DNA from 2 places in the Arthrobacter sp. CAN_A214 genome. Region 2 is predicted to be linked to the other one. Evidence: riboswitches for the same ligand, from Rfam matches in the RefSeq annotation. Region 2 holds a riboswitch; the other holds the start of a gene.
What was found. A riboswitch is a leader RNA that binds a small molecule or an ion and turns the genes downstream of it on or off. The one in region 2 is predicted to bind S-adenosylmethionine.

Region 1: linked by a shared signal. The riboswitch ahead of IWX65_RS12640 (bifunctional o-acetylhomoserine/o-acetylserine sulfhydrylase) and the one ahead of IWX65_RS04435 (ABC transporter substrate-binding protein) in region 2 are both predicted to bind S-adenosylmethionine.

What each region holds. Positions count from the first base shown of each region.
Region 1 is NZ_JADOUU010000015.1:116-7,837, forward strand. It holds gene metX (homoserine O-acetyltransferase MetX) at 1-1,114, opposite strand, end outside; gene IWX65_RS12640 (bifunctional o-acetylhomoserine/o-acetylserine sulfhydrylase) at 1,123-2,439, opposite strand; SAM riboswitch class IV at 2,501-2,616, opposite strand; gene IWX65_RS12645 (VOC family protein) at 2,736-3,377, shown strand; gene IWX65_RS12650 (DUF1540 domain-containing protein) at 3,466-3,753, opposite strand; gene IWX65_RS12655 (CPBP family intramembrane glutamic endopeptidase) at 3,869-4,699, opposite strand; gene IWX65_RS12660 (amidohydrolase family protein) at 4,704-5,966, opposite strand; gene IWX65_RS12665 (formimidoylglutamate deiminase) at 5,966-7,435, opposite strand; gene IWX65_RS12670 (allantoate amidohydrolase) at 7,432-7,722, opposite strand, start outside.
Region 2 is NZ_JADOUU010000003.1:175,483-183,204, reverse strand. It holds gene IWX65_RS04455 (LLM class flavin-dependent oxidoreductase) at 1-186, opposite strand, end outside; gene IWX65_RS04450 (dipeptide ABC transporter ATP-binding protein) at 183-1,892, opposite strand; gene IWX65_RS04445 (ABC transporter permease) at 1,889-2,800, opposite strand; gene IWX65_RS04440 (ABC transporter permease) at 2,797-3,777, opposite strand; gene IWX65_RS04435 (ABC transporter substrate-binding protein) at 3,774-5,432, opposite strand; SAM riboswitch class IV at 5,594-5,724, opposite strand; SAM riboswitch class IV at 5,870-5,989, shown strand; gene IWX65_RS04430 (flavin reductase family protein) at 6,051-6,557, shown strand; gene IWX65_RS04425 (hemerythrin domain-containing protein) at 6,624-7,457, shown strand; gene IWX65_RS04420 (DUF6098 family protein) at 7,528-7,722, opposite strand, start outside.

The DNA of each region.
Region 1 (7,722 bases), on a different contig from region 2:
GCTCCCGGTCCAGCTGATGGATCTGTGTCAGGAATGCGTCGTGCCCGATCGGGGACCGGATCATGTGCACCGGCACGTGTCCCGGAAGTGCTTCCGCCAGGACTGCCGACTGCCCGGGGAAATACAGGCGGTCGGTGTCCACCGCTGCGATGAAGAACCGTGCCGTGGCTCCGCTCAGCGCCTGTGCAAGGCTTCCACGGTCCCGCGCGGCATCGTGGCTCATGAGCGCCTCGGTGAGGATCACGTAGCTGTTGGCGTCGAAGCGGTGGACCAGCTTCTCCGCCTGGTGGTCGAGGTAGCTTTCCACCTGGTAGCGCCCGCGCTCCGCGGGGAGCACGCCGCCGAACGGCTGCTCCACGTCCTGGGCGGCCCTCCCGAAACGGTCACCGAGCTCCGCCTCGGACCGATAGGTGATATGGGCGATCCGCCGTGCGAGGCCCAGTCCGGCAACGGGAAGGTCCGCCCCGTAGTAGTCGCCTCCCGCGTACGCCGGATCGAGGCGGATCGCCTGGAGCTGCGCCTGGGCGAACGCGATCTGCTCGGCTGAGCTTGCTGCGGTGCAGGCGATGACTGCGCACCGTTCCACCCGGTCCGGGTACATCAGTGCCCATTCCAGGGCGCGCGCCCCGCCCATCGATCCTCCCAGGACCGAATGCCAGCGCGGGATCCCCAACCGGTCCATCAGCAGCGCCTCGGTGCGGACCGAATCCCGGATGGTGATGAAGGGGAACCGCGATCCCCACGGCGATCCCTGGGAGTCGAGGCTCGCTGGTCCCGTGGAGCCGTAGCAACCGCCGAGCATGTTGATGGACACGACGAAGTACCTGTCCGTGTCCACGGTGCGACCGGGGCCCACCAGTGAATCCCACCACCCGTCCTCCTCGGACGCCCCACGGGCGACATGGGAACTGCCGGTCAGCGCATGATGCACCAGCACCGCATTCGTTGCATCCTCGTTGAGGGTGCCCCATGTCTCGAAGGCCAACTGCACGTCGGGGAGTTCACCGCCGGCGTCGAGCACTACCGGACCCAGGAACGCAGTTCGAAGCAGGCCGTCGCTCCCCGGACCTGTTCGGGGCAGGCGGGACGACGGCGCAGGGAAATAGGTGGTCACCGGTTTGCCTACGCCCCCTTCGCCGCTCGAAAGCCTGCATCCAGGTCGGCGAGGATGTCCTGGAGGTTCTCGAGTCCCACCGACAGCCGCACGAGGCCGGGACGCACCCCGGCCGTCAGTTGCGCCTCCGCCCCCAGCTGGCTGTGGGTGGTCGACGCCGGGTGGATCACGAGCGAACGGACATCACCGACGTTCGCCACATGGGAGTGGAGCTCGAGACCATCGACGAACCGTTTGCCGGCCTCGATCCCCCCTTCGATGTCGAACGACACGATGGCACCGGTGCCGCGCGGTCCGTAGGTGCGGCCACGTTCGTACCAGGGGCTCGAGGGCAGCCCCGCGTAGGCGACCGATTCGACGTCGTCGTGCTGTTCAAGCCATTCAGCCACGGCCCGGGCGTTCTCGACGTGCCGCTCCATCCGCAGGCTGAGGGTCTCGATGCCCTGGGCGATCAGGAAGGCATTGAAGGGTGACACCGAGGAACCGAGGTCCCGCAACAGCTGGACGCGTGCCTTGAGGATGTAGGCGAGGTTGGCGCCGAGAGCGCTGCCGACCCCGAGGTCCCTGGCGTAGACCAGTCCGTGGTAGCTCTCGTCGGGCGTGTTGAAGCCGGGAAACTTCTCCGGATTCCTTGCGAAGTCGAACCTTCCGGAATCGACGATCACCCCCGCGATGGCGTTCCCGTGGCCGCCGAGGTACTTGGTGGCGGAGTGGACCACGATGTCGGCGCCCCACTCGATGGGGCGGATGAGGTAGGGCGTGGACAGCGTGTTGTCGACGATCAGGGGGATGCCGTGCTCGTGCGCAACGGCGCTGATGCCCTCGATGTCGAGGACGTCCTGGCGGGGATTCGAGACGACTTCACCGAAGAACAGTTTGGTGTTGGGGCGCACCGCCGCACGCCATTGCTCGAGGTTGTCCGGGTCCTCCACGAAGGTGCAGTCGATGCCGAACTTCTTCAGCGTGTGCCGGAAGAGGTTGAACGTGCCGCCGTAAAGGCTGGGACTCGCGACGATATGGTCTCCCACCTCCGCGACGTTCAGCACCGCGAACGTCTCAGCTGCCTGTCCCGACGCCAGCAGCAGGGCGCCGGCACCGCCCTCGAGGCTCGCGATGCGAATCTCGACGGCTTCCTGCGTCGGATTGCCGATCCGCGTATAGATCGGGGCAAGTTCAGTCAGCGCGAAACGGTCGGCAGCGCTCTGCGCGCTGGGGAAGACGAACGAGGATGTCTGGTAGATCGGCAGCGCACGCGCCCCCGTGGCGGAGTCGGGTGTCTGCCCGGCGTGGATCTGCCGTGTTTCGAATGACCAATCGTTGGACATGGTGTCCCCTCTCGATGGGGGCCCATCCGCCGTCGCCGGGGATGACCGGCCAGGGCTTGTCGGCCCGCGCTTGCGCAGCACCCGTGTGGGCTCCGCCTGGTCTTCACCCGGGGCACCCCACCGCGGTTGGAGGGTTGCCGGCCAGCGAGCCGGGGCTTTCCGCTGGCACTCATGACCTGCAGTCAATGAAAGCCCAAACCGGCGTTGCAGGCAACTCTGGGAGGCCCGAAATGACGCCCCGTGAAGTAAGGGCGGCCTAAGTCGAGACGCCCATCACAAAGTGCCAAAATGTAGCCATGCGCCTGGATCACGTCTCTTACGCCTGCGAACCCGATGGACTGGCTGCCACTGCCGAGCGGATTGCAACCGCCCTCGGCATGGAACCCGTGAAGGGCGGTGTGCACCCCCGCTTCGGCACACGGAACATGATTTTTCCCCTGGTCAACGGGCAGTACCTGGAAGTTGTCGAGGTACTTTCGCACCCCGCATCCGACAAGGCACCCTTCGGGCAAGCCGTGCGTGCGCGCTCCGAAGCCGGTGGAGGCTGGATGGGCTGGTGCGTCGCGGTCGAGAACCTCGAACCCTTCGAGGAGCGCCTCGGCCGCAGCGCGGTTCCCGGCAACCGGAAATTCCCGGATGGTCAGGAACTCTCGTGGCAGCAGATCGGCATCAAGGGACTGATCGCCGATCCGCAGGTCCCCTACCTCCTGCGGTGGGATGACGGGCTCGAAGCCCTGCATCCGTCACAGGCCCGCCCCGCCACGGTGAAACTCGACTGCCTCACGATCGCCGGATCCTCCGAGCGCGTCACCGAATGGCTCGGCACGCAGGTCGAGGAAACGCTCGACGGCGTCGACGTCCGCTGGGTGGCGCCCAACGGAACCCCCGGAATCATGTCGGTGACGTTCGAGACCGCGAACGGCCGCGTGGAGATCTAGCGCTACCGCCGCTCAAGATTTTCGCGCAGGGAGCAGGAGCCGGACTGGCACCAGTCGGGCTCCTGCTCTCTCTGGCCGACATGCCGCCCTAGGCGTGTGTATAGGTGAGGCAGTCGGCGTCCTCAGCACCGGGGCCGACCTTGACGGCGGATGCCGTACACATGAGGTCGTGGTTGTAGTTGCACTCCGCCCGCTGGCAGGCTCCCACCTGTGCGAGCATCTTCGGCAGACCACCACTGATCGAGGTGTCGATGAACGTGGCGCACGACGCGTGGTCGGTGCTCCCGGAGACGGTGATGGCGATGGCCGTACAGCCGTCGTGGTTGAACGAACAATTACCGACGCTGCATTCTGAGACGTTCGTGATGACTGTCATTGTTCCTCCTCGGCGGCCTGTGGATGAGCCGCGACTCCTTCAAATTAGCACCGAACTCGGCGGTAATTTAGTCACATTTTCGTGGCCCAAAGGAGTCGGGAGAACCCGGCCGCTCTCAGCCGCCGATGCCGATCGCCGGACCGATCAGCGCAAACCCGACGAACCCGGTGATGTCGATTGCTGCGTGGGCAATGACGAGTGGCATCACCCTGCGCCGTTTCGCGTAGAGGTAACCGAACAACAGCCCCATCAGAACGTTACCGATGAACGGCCCGAAGCCCTGGTACAGGTGATAGCTTCCCCGGATCAGTGCGCTGGTGACGATGATGACCGGCACCGACCACCGGAGCTCGCCGAACCGCTCGAACAGGTACCCCACCACGATGACCTCCTCGAGCACCGCGTGGCGGAGGGCCGAAAGAACCAGGACGGGCACGGTCCACCAGTACGCGTCGAGGGCAGCCGGGATGATCGCCGTCGTCAGTCCCAGTGCACGGCCGCCGGCGTAGACGCCCAGCGTGCCGACCCCGATGACGGCGGCGAGCCCCAGGCCCAGCCCGAAGTCGGTGCCGGGTTTCGCGAAGGTGAAACCAAGACGGCGGAACGCGGAGACGCCGGGTCCGCTCAGCAGGAACAGCACGAGCGCCACCGGTACGAGTGCGAAGAAGATGCTGAGCAGCTGATACGTGAGGTCGAAGTACTGACGGTCGTTGAGGACTGGGTTGAGGGTGGTGGTCTGACCGGACAGCGGGCCCCGGGTCAGTTTCTCCAGCAGGTTCACCGCCGCGTACACCCCGGACTGGCCGAGGGACAGGCCGAGCACGACGAGGATCTCGGCCTTGATGCGCCGCGCCGGCTGCGGAGATCCGCCGTCCTCCGCGGTGCTGGGAATGTCGCTGGGAATGTCGCTGGGGACGTCTCGGGGGGCGGGGAGCGGCGCGGGCATGCGGCTATCCTTCCAGTGGTTCCTGCGGATTCCCAACGGCCAGCCGGCGCACCGCCTGCCGGTCGACCCGGCGGCCGGCCATCCAGACTGCGCCGGAGAGCGGCATCCCCGGCCGGTAGGCAAGATGCGTGGCCGACGGCGAGTCGAGGAGCTGGACATCCGCGCGGTGCCCGACGGCGACCGAACCGACCGCGCGGGCGCCGTCGAGGTCCTGTCCGGACTCACGGCGGAGGGCTAACGCTCCCCCGTAGGTGGCTGCCCGCACCGCCTCATCGACGCTGAGCCCCATCTGGAGGACGGCGGTGGTGACGCAGAACGCCATGGAACTGGTGTAGGACGTGCCCGGATTACAGTTGCTGGCGAGCGCCACCGGCACCCCGGCGTCGAGCAGTGCCCGTGCCGGGGCGAGCGGCTGGCGGGTCGAGAGGTCGCATGCCGGCAGGCAGGTGGCGACGGTTCCCCGGCGGGTCCCGGATGCCGGTTCCCAGGCAGCCCAGGACCCGGCGAGCGCGTCGATGTCCGTGGGGACCAGGTGGTTCACGTGGTCCACGCTTGCCGCTCCGAACTCCACAGCGAGCGCTACGCCTTGCCCGGGGCCGAGCTGGTTGCCGTGGACCCTCAAACCCAGACCGGCATCCCGGCAGGCGGCGAGCACCGCACGGCTCTGCTCGGGAGTGAAGGCGCCCCGCTCGCAGAACACGTCGGCCCACCCGACGAAGGGTCGGACGGCGTCGAGCATGGGCCCGCAGACGAGCGCGGTGTAGTCGTCCGGGTCGACGCCGTGCGGAACGAGGTGCGCTCCGAGGAAAGTCACCTCGTCCACGACGGATGCGGCGATCCGTGCGCTGCGGGCCTCGTGCTCCACATCGAGGCCGTACCCGGTCTTCGTCTCCAGGTACGTTGTTCCGCCTGCGTGCGCCTCGGCAACCCGTCCGAGCAGCAACCGGGTGAGCTCGTAGTCGGTGGCCTCCCGGGTGGCGCCGGCGGTGACCGCGATCCCACCCGCCGTGTAGTCGGCTCCCGCCATCCGCGCTTCGAACTCAGCGGTGCGGTCGCCCGCGAAGACCAGGTGGGTATGGCTGTCCACCCATCCCGGCAGGGCGGCCCGGCCACCGGCGTCGTGCAGGAGATCCGCGGCCGGCGCCTTCGCCGCCTGCCCCACCCAACTGATGCGCTCGCCCTCGAGAACGACGGCGGCGGAGCGCAGGACGCGGTGTTCGGCGTCCTGGGTCATCAGTTCGCCGATGTTGGTGATGAGCAGTGACATCAGGAACGCTCCGCGGGGGGATACCGCCGGCCCGGCCCATTGCCGGGATCCGGGGTTCCGGCTGCGGTGGCGGTGGCATCGAAGGTGGCGGCGGCGGCATCGAGGCCGGCGGCTGCGGCGTCGAGGCCGGCGATGGCTGCACGGAGGGAATCGGCCGGGTTCCCGAGGGTCTCGTGGACCCCGTTCCGGGCCAACAGCTTCCCTCCGACGACGACGGCGGTCACGTCCTGGGCGGTGGCGGAAAAGGCGAGCTGCTCCCGGCGTGAGCCGGCCGTTCGGGTACTCAGCGGATCGACGGCCATGAGGTCGCAGACGGAGCCCTTCTCGATAGCGACGGCAGGCCTGCCCTGGGAGGAGGCCCCGCCCTCCGCTGCGATCGAGTGCAACGCCCCGGGGGAGAAGAAACCCCGGTGGCCGCTTCCCAGCCGTTCGCCGTATTCGAGCGCCCGCATCTCGAGCCAGGGGTCGATCACCGCATGCTGGTCCGTCCCGAGCGCGAGTACACAACCAGCGGCAACCAGCTCGCGCGCCGGTCCGATCCCGTCGGCGAGGTCCGCCTCCGTGGTGGGGCAGAGGACAGCCACCACCCGTGCGTTGCCGAGCAGGCGGATGTCCTCCGGCGTCAGGTGCGTCGCATGGACCACCGAGAGCCGTTCGGTCAGGAGGCCGTGGCGGGCCAGGAGCCCGGTGGGAGTGAGACCCGTCGCTTTCCTGCAGTCCTCGTTCTCGGCGGGTTGCTCGGAGAGGTGGATGTGCAGTGGAAGGTCGGCGGGCAGTTCGCGGGCGATGACGGCCAGTGCCTCGTCCGGCACCGCCCGCACTGAATGAATTGCAGCGCCGACGCTGACCTGGTCCGGATCGAACGTGGAGGCGACGGTGCGCCGCAGATCGGCGAGGCGCGCCAGCCAGGCCGAGGCGTCGTCGTCGGTGAAGCGGTGCTGGCCGGGGCCGGGCGGCTGTCCGAAACCCCCTGTGAGATAGCAGGTGTCCAGCAGGGTGAGCCGTATTCCCGCAAGGACGGCGGCCCTGCCCAGCGCGAGTTCCATGGCATGGCGATCCCCCTCATAGGGCGTGCCGTCCGGCTGGTGGTGGACGTCATGGAACTCGGCGACACTCGACCAGCCTGTCGTCACCATCTCGGCGTAGACGGCGGTGGCAAGCTCCTCGTAGCCGGCCGGCGTCAGTGCGCCCGCCGCGCGGTACATCTCCTCGCGCCACGACCAGAAGCTGCCGAGGCCGCCGTCGTGCGTGCGCCCCCGCAGAGCCCGGTGGAAGGCATGCGAGTGGGCGTTGGCAGCTGCAGGGAAGACGACGCCGCCGAGCAGTAGGTCACCGGGTTCCGCCGCGCTTCCCTGCTGTACAGAGGCGATCCTGCCGGAGCCGTCCACCCCGATGCGGACCGAATCCCGAACGCCTTCGGTGCCGAGCCAGGCGTACTCGCACCAGACGGTGACACCTGCAGGCGTCACAGGAGATCCTCCAGGACGTCGGCCAGGGCGGTTGCTCCCGCATCCGCGTCGTCGCGTTCCACGAACTCCTCCGGCGAGTGGCTGATGCCGGTGGGGTTCCGGATGAAGAGCATCGCCGTGGGCAGTACACCCGCCAGCACACCGGCGTCGTGCCCGGCACCGGTGGGCAGGATCGGCGCACCCTTCAGGGAATTACGGAGCGTGCGCTGAAGGGCAGGATCGAAGGAGATGGTGCCGCTCTGCGACTCCATCGTGAGGCTCACCGAACAGCCCTCGAAAGCCGCAGC
Region 2 (7,722 bases):
GGTTCCGACGACGTCGGCGAGGAACACGGTGTCGAAGAGCCCGGCCTCGAGGAGCTTGGCTTCCTCGACCCAGAAGTCGAGGTCGTTGAAGCGGTGGCGGTTGTTCTCCGGATGGACCCACAAACCGTGCGAGATGTGACCCACGCAGTTCATTTCGAAGAGGTTGAAGGCGATCTTCTTGGTCATGAGTGGATCTGCTCCTTGATGGAAGGGAGTGGAGGGGAGGGAAGCTGCGGGATGGCGCTCAATAACTCCCGCGTGTACGCCTGTTCGGGCTGCAGGAAGACGCGGTCGATGGGACCGGATTCCACCACCGCACCGTCCTTCATCACCAGCACGGTGTCGGCGATGTGGTGGATGACGCCGAGGTCGTGGGAGATGAACAGGTAACTCAGGGAGAACTCCTGCTGCAGGTCGGCAAGGAGGTCGAGGATCTGCGCCTGCACCGAGACATCCAGGGCGGAGACCGGCTCGTCGCAGATGAGGACTTCAGGCTCGGCGGCCAGGGCACGGGCGATGGCCACGCGCTGACGCTGGCCGCCCGAGAGCTCGATAGGCCGGCGCTGGTGCTCGTCGGTCCCCAGCCGGACCAGGCCGAGAAGCTCGCGGATTCGTTCCGCACGGGCGGCGCGGGGGACACCCGCGGCCAGGAGTGCTTCGCCGATGATCCGGCCGACGGTGTGCCGCGGGTCGAAGGAACTGAGGGGATCCTGGTAGATCATCTGCACGGACCGGCGCGCGGTGCGGTTTCCGGACCGTCCCAGGTCCTCCCACGTTGCACCGTGCAGAAGCACGCTGCCCGAATCGGGTTTCTCGACCCCGAGGACCATGCGGGCCGCAGTGCTCTTTCCGGAGCCGGATTCACCGACGATGCCCAGCGTGGTACCGCGCTCGAGCGAGAACGACACCCGATCCACGACCGTGCGGTTCACGCGGTCCGGGCCGGGAAAGGTCTTGGTGATGTCCTTAGCCGACAGGATGGTGCGGTGCCTGTTGCCGCCCATCTGCCCGTCGGCGTGTGGTGCGGATCGAGGCTCGGCAACGGGTGCTACCGGGCGCCCCTGCACGACGGCCCGGTGCCCGCCGAGCCGCGATCCGCGTGAGGCGGCCGAGGGAATCGAAGCCAGGAGCTCGAGGGTGTAGGGGTGCTGAGGATCCTGCAGTACTTGCTGGGTAGGGCCCTGCTCGACGATCTCGCCGTCGCGCATCACCGCGATCCGGTCCGCGAGGCCGGCCACGACGGACAGGTCGTGGCTCACCACGAGCATGCCCATGGAGCCTTTCTTCAGCCGGTTCAGCAGGCGCATCACCTGCGCCGCCACCGTGGCGTCAAGCGCCGTCGTCGGTTCGTCCGCGATGAGGAATCCCGGGCCCGCGGCGATTGCCGAGGCGATCAGCGCCCGTTGCCGGAGGCCGCCGGACAACTGATGCGAGTACTGAAGGGCCCTCAGCCCCGGTTCCGGCACACCCACCTCGGTGAGCAGTTCGAGGACGCGCGCCTGCCGGGCGGCCTTTCCGAGGTCGGTGTGGAGTTTCAGCGCTTCGCCTACCTCGTCGCCGATCGGGCGCAGTGAGTCCAGCGAGGACAGGGCATCCTGAAGGACGAAGCCGATGTGCCGGCCGCGCACCGACTTCCACTCGCGCTCGCCCCAGCCACGGGTGTCCTTCCCGCGGAAGGAGACGGCATCGGCGCTGAGATGCGACTGCGGCCCGGTCAACCCGACGAGCGTGCGTGCCGTCACTGATTTCCCCGAGCCCGACTCGCCGACCAGGGCGAGGCATTCACCGGCATGGACGGCGAGGGAAACGTTCCGGAGGACGGTGCGCGGGGCGCGTCGCGGACCGAAGGAAACGCTGAGGTTCTTCACCTCGACGATGGGTGTGCTGGTCATGAGGTTGTCCTTCCTTCGGAACGGTGGCGCAGTTCACGCCCGACGACGGTGATCGCGAGGACGGTCCCGACGAGGAACGTGGCCGGCAGCGTGATGAGCCAGGGCGCGTTGGAGATGAAGTTCCGTCCGATGGAGAGCATGGCTCCCCATTCAGGTGCAGGTGGGGGAGTGCCGAGGCCCAGGAAACTGAGTGAGGCACCCGCGCCGATGGCGGACCCCACCCCGATCGTGGCCAGGACGAGCACCGGTTTCACGACATTGGGCAGCACGTGGTGCAGCAGGACATGCCGGCGAGGAAAACCCAGCACGCCCGCCGCCTCCACGTATGCCGCCCGCCGCACCAGGTGCGCCTGGGTCCGGGTGATGCGGGCGTAGTAGGCGATGCTGCCCGCGCCGATCGCCAGGATGGCGTTCTCGGTACCCCCGCCGATGATGCCGATGACCACCAGCGCGAGGATGATCTCCGGCACCGCGAGCGTGACGTCTAGGAAGCGCATCACCGAGGCCTCGACGAACCGTTTGCTCAGGCCCGCGAAGAGTCCGAGGAGCGTCCCGCCGACGAGCCCGATCGCCGTGGCGCCGACTCCGATATACAGGGAGGTCCGGGCTCCATGAACGATCCTGCTATAGACGTCGGCCCCGGACTCGTCGGTTCCGAACCAATGCGCAGCGCTCGGCGGGCGGAAGCTCTCGGCAGGGTTCACGGAATAGGGATCGGTGGAAGCCAGGACGTTAGGGGCCGCGACGGCGAGGGCGAGCCAGACGAGGAATCCGACGGCGAGGATGAGGCCGGGCCTGAAGCGCCGCCGCCTCCGGGGAGGGCGTACCCGGTCCCGTGTGGCGGCAGCCGGGATCTCCGGGGGACTCTGGACCACCGGGGCCGTGCCTGGTCGGAGGTCGATGCTCATGCGGTTACCACCCTAGGATCGATGAGCGTGTAGAGGAGGTCGACTGCGAGGTTGACCACCACGTACACGGCTGCTGAGAGCAGGACGACGCCGATGATCACCGGCAAGTCCTTTTCATACACGGACGCGAGCGCCAGGCTTCCCACGCCCTGCCGGCTGAAGAGGGTTTCCACGATCACCGAACCGCCGAGGAGGGCGGCGATGAGGAACCCGGACATCGTCAGGACGGGGATGACGGCATGCCGGAGCGCGTGGATCACGCGGACCTGGGCGTCGCGCATTCCACGCGCCCTGGCGGTGAGGACGAAAGCCTGCTCCAGCACGTCGTCGAGCTCGTTGCGGAGTACCTGCGAGAGCGGACCGAATACCGCGAGTGCGAGCGTCAGTGCGGGCAGCACGAGCGACGCCGGCCCCTGGTTGCCGCCGATCGGGAACCAGTGCAGGCTGAACGAGAACACCATCAGCAGGACGAAGCCGATCACGAAAGTGGGGGTCGCGGCGCACACCACCTCCACACCGGATACCAGCGAGCGGATCCACGGGCGCCGCTGTGCCGAGGCAAGGGCGACGGCGAACGTGAGCGGCAGGGCGAGAAGAGCGGCGGCACCGGCGAGCTGCGCCGTCGAACCGATCTGTTGCCCGATGGCCTCCGTGACGGGGATGCGCAGCCGGTAGGACTGGCCGAGGTCTCCCTGGAGCAGCCCGCCCAGGTAGTGCAGGTACTGGATGGCCAGGGGCTCATCGAGCAGGTAGTCCTGGCGCACGCGGTCGATCGCCTCCGGAGTGAGTCGGGCATCGGGTCCGCCCAGGATCAGGAGCGCCGTGTCTCCCGGGATGAGGTACACCGCCAGGAAGGTGAGGGTTGCGGCTCCCCACAGCACTCCGACTCCCACGACGAGGCGGAGTGCGACGCGGCGGGCCATTGCACCGGGCCGGCCGGTCTTTCTCGTGCTTCCCGGGGCCAAGGTTGCCGTCACTGCGCAAGCCAGGCGTAGGTGAGGACGGGAACGGGGTGGGACGTGTCCGTGGCTACGCCCTGCACCGAGTTCGAGTAGGCGAACTGGCTCGGATTCTCGTAGAGGGGCAGCCCCGGCACCAGATCGGTGAGCCGGTGCTGTGCCTGGGAGTAGGCCTCCGCCGCGTCCGGGCCATCGGCCGCGCCGCGAGCCCGCAGCAGGATCTCATCCAGTTCCGGGTCGTTCACGTAGGAGGAATTCTGGCCGATGCGCTCGCCGGTGATTTCCGAGGAGTGGTACCGGATGAACAGGACGTCCGTGGTGTTGGTGTGCCACACTCCGGCCAGGGCGTCATAGTCTCCGGCGTACCTCAGTTCCGTGAGTTGTGCCTGGGGAAGCTGGATGATCTCCAGCTCGATCCCTACCTTCCGGACCTCGCCCTGCAGCTGGACGAGGAGGGGACTGGGAGCCGAGGCTTCCACTGTGGGAACTTCGACGGTCAGCCGCTCGCCGTCCTTGGTGCGGAAGCCCTCGGCGTCGCGGGAGTCCCAACCGGCGTCGTCGAGCAGCTGGTCTGCGCGCTCGGGATCGTGGGCCAGTGTGCCTTCCACCGAGGGATCGTAGTATTTGCTCTCCTTCGACAGGTACGAGTCGATGGGGGTGTAGGTGCCGAAGCCGAGGCTTTCCGTGACCGCCCTGGTGTCCACGGCGGTGGTAAAGGCTTCCCGGACGGCCGGGTCGCTGAAGGGCTCCCGGTTCAGGTTGAAGCCGAGCACGTACGGGCTGCCGGTGCGCGGCAGGTTCTCGTAGGTGAACGCCGGGTCCGCCTGCACCGCGGCCGCGTTCTGCGGCGCGAGGTTCTCCGTCAGCCCGTACTGGCCCGACACGAGGGACTGGTAGCGGATCACGGGCTCGGCGACCACGGTGACTTCGACGCCGTCCAGGTGGGCCTCGCCGGATCCGCCCAGCCAGTCGGGAGCCCAGCCGTATCCCTCCCGCTTGGCGTAGCTGATGCTCTGTCCCGGCTGGTAGGCCTCGAGGACGTAGGGCCCGGATCCCACCGGGTTCTGGCACAGGGTTTCCGGCGACTCGGTGATGGCCTTGCCCGAGTTCATGCCCAGCCAGGACTGCGCGAGCGTGTAGAGGAAGGGGGTGTAGGCGTACTCGAGGTGCGCTTCGAAGGTGTAGTCGTCGATCACCGTTCCATCGACGTAGGGTGCGATGTAGGCGGCGGCCAGCGGAGATTTCGTGGCCGGGTCCCGCATGTGCTCGAGGTTCTGCTGGAACACGGTCGCGTTCCATGGCGACCCGTCGCTGAACGTCACGTCCTGACGCAGGTGGAACGTGTACGTCCTGCCGTCCTCGGAGATGTCCCAGGACTCGGCGAGATAGGGGGCGATCTCGCCGTCGTCGTCGAGCGTGACCACGTTGTCGTAGATCAGCCGGCCCAGGAACTGCTGCTGTGTCGCCGAGATGCCGTGGCCGTCGAGGCAGCCGGGCTCGGCGGAGATCGAGACATTGAGGACCCCGCCGTCCACGGGCGTGGCGTCAGCGGGCACGGTCTGTGTCCCGGCAGGGGAGGCGCAGGACGCGAGCAGGCCGGCGACGACGGCGAGGGTTGCGCCGCGGGTCAGGGTGCGGCGGACCCGGAAGCGGGCATGAAAAGACAGGGACATGAGGTTCCTTCTGTGCGAGGAAGCGGGCATGGGTCATCGCGGCAGGGACTGCGCAATGGGAAATGGCGGCGACGGTGGCCGGCAGGGCCGGTGCCGCAGGCGGGGTGGCGTCAGGCGGTGAGAAGTGGACAGCTGTGGAAACGCATCATGCGTCATCCTTCCGATTGCTCTTGACCGCACCGGACGCCGCAACAGATGCGGTGGGTGCAGCCCACTTCGTCATCCGAACCACCCGGAAAGCATGGGGTTGGTGCGCGGCCAAGTCGGAGCTTGACGGCCGCATCTCTTGAAGCTGACCCCACTGTATGCCGGATCTTTCCGCTGTCCAGTCGGGTCAGGTCACAGACGGTCATAAAGGGCGGACAGCAGCTTTCTTACGTTCTGTGTCGTGCCCGGCGTTGACGGCGGGCTCGGGATGCCCCTAGCGTGGGAGGCGCAATCAAGAGTTCCAGCCACAGGCCCTGGCCGGCTGGACAGCAACCCTCTCGTCGTAGCGGGGTGCTCCAGGTGATGATTCGGCCGCTGGGCAGTTTTCGCCCGAGGGGCAAGTACGGCGTTTCCCCCGCTGCCTTCTGCTTTTCGGTACGCGGGACGACGCCTTTTTCGAAGGAAGTGGGCATGGCGTTGAATGTCAATCTGGAGCCGGCGGTTCTACGGCAGGCTTTCGGGCGCTTTCCCTCAGGGATCGCAGCGCTCTGTGCCCGGGTGGACGGAGTTCCCGAGGGCATTGTTGCTTCCTCGTTCACCGTCGGGGTGTCGCTCGATCCGCCACTGGTGATGTTCGCCATCCAGAACACCTCGCGCACCTGGCCGGAGCTGCGAAAGCAACCCCGTATCGGTGTTTCGGTCCTGGCCTCCGGGCAGAAGGATGCCTGCCTGCAGATCGCGTCGAAGTCAGCCGACCGGTTCGCAGCACTCGACATCGAAGTCACGCCCGCCGGCGCCGTACTGCTCTCCGACGCCGTACTGTGGCTGGACTGCTCGGTCGAGGCGGAGTATCCCGCCGGAGATCACCAGGTGGTGCTCCTCCGGGTGCACGGCCTGCAGTTCGAGGACAAGGACTCCGTGCCGCTCGTGTTCCACGCCTCCGAATTCCACCGGCTGCCGGAGCCGTCGCTGGTGTAGCGGCAAGTGTTTCGAATCGGGTCCTCCGGGGTACTGATACCGGAAACTCCCTCCGAAAGGACGCCCATGTACCCGTCAGTCGCACACCAGACCGTTGCGGAGCTGGGTGGCCCCACGAGCGTCCTGGTTCGGCAGAAGAACGACCACGTCAAGCTCAACGCCTTGCTGAAGGAACTGGAAGGATCGAGAGGAGCCGAGCAGGGCGATGTGCTGCGGCGCATCTACCGGCTGGTGTTTCCCCACGCCTTCGCCGAGGAGGCGGTGCTGTGGCCCGTGGTGCGGCGGGTCCTGCCCGATGGTGAACAACTCACCCTTGAGGTGGAGCAGGAGCACCAGGAGGTCAATGAACTGGTGACGCGGCTTGAAACCCTCGAGGAGGGGGACCCGGAGCGGGAACGCGTACTCGACCGGCTGGTCGAGGTGCTGGGGGAGGACGTACGCGACGAGGAGGACAAGCTTTTCCCCCGGCTGCAGGAAGTGGTGAGCAAACGCCTGCTTCAGCTGATGGGCATCTCCTGGGAGGTGGTCCGCAGAACCGCCCCCACCCGCGCTCATCCGGTCGTGGCAAGGCGGCCGCCAGGCAACGCCGTCGCGGCAGTTCCGCTTTCACTCATCGACCGCATCCGCGACGCGGTCGACACCGCAATACTGCAGAGGCCGAAAGCCGTTTCACCGGTTCTCCATCGCACGAGCACCCTGCTGGCGCGGGTAGCCCATTCGATCGAGCACCTCCCGCTCCTGACACGCGGAGAGGACCCAACCACGAGCAGGGTGGGCCGACGGTCCGATGGGAGCGGACGACGCCGGCCTCCTGTCGCGGGCGTTGTCGCTGTCGCGGCCGGGGGAGCTGTAGCGGGAGAGCTGGTGTTCCGCTCGCTCACCCGGCGGACCCGCCGCTGAACGCTCAATCCGATCGATTCCGGCTCGGCTTTGGCGGTTCAGTCTCGATCCGGTCCTGGCTGGATCGAGTTCAGTCCTGCGACGGCCGTTCGCCGGCATCGAATTGCTCCTCGTAGACCCGCTTTGCTTCCTGCAGCACCTCTGGATCGAGCCGGCCGAGCGGACGGACGTCGACGAGCAGCGGCTCGCAGTCCGGGCCCCGGCCCACGCACGCCCCGGTGAGTACCCATGCGTAGCGGTCCTCGTCCTCCGCAAGGTGCTCGTA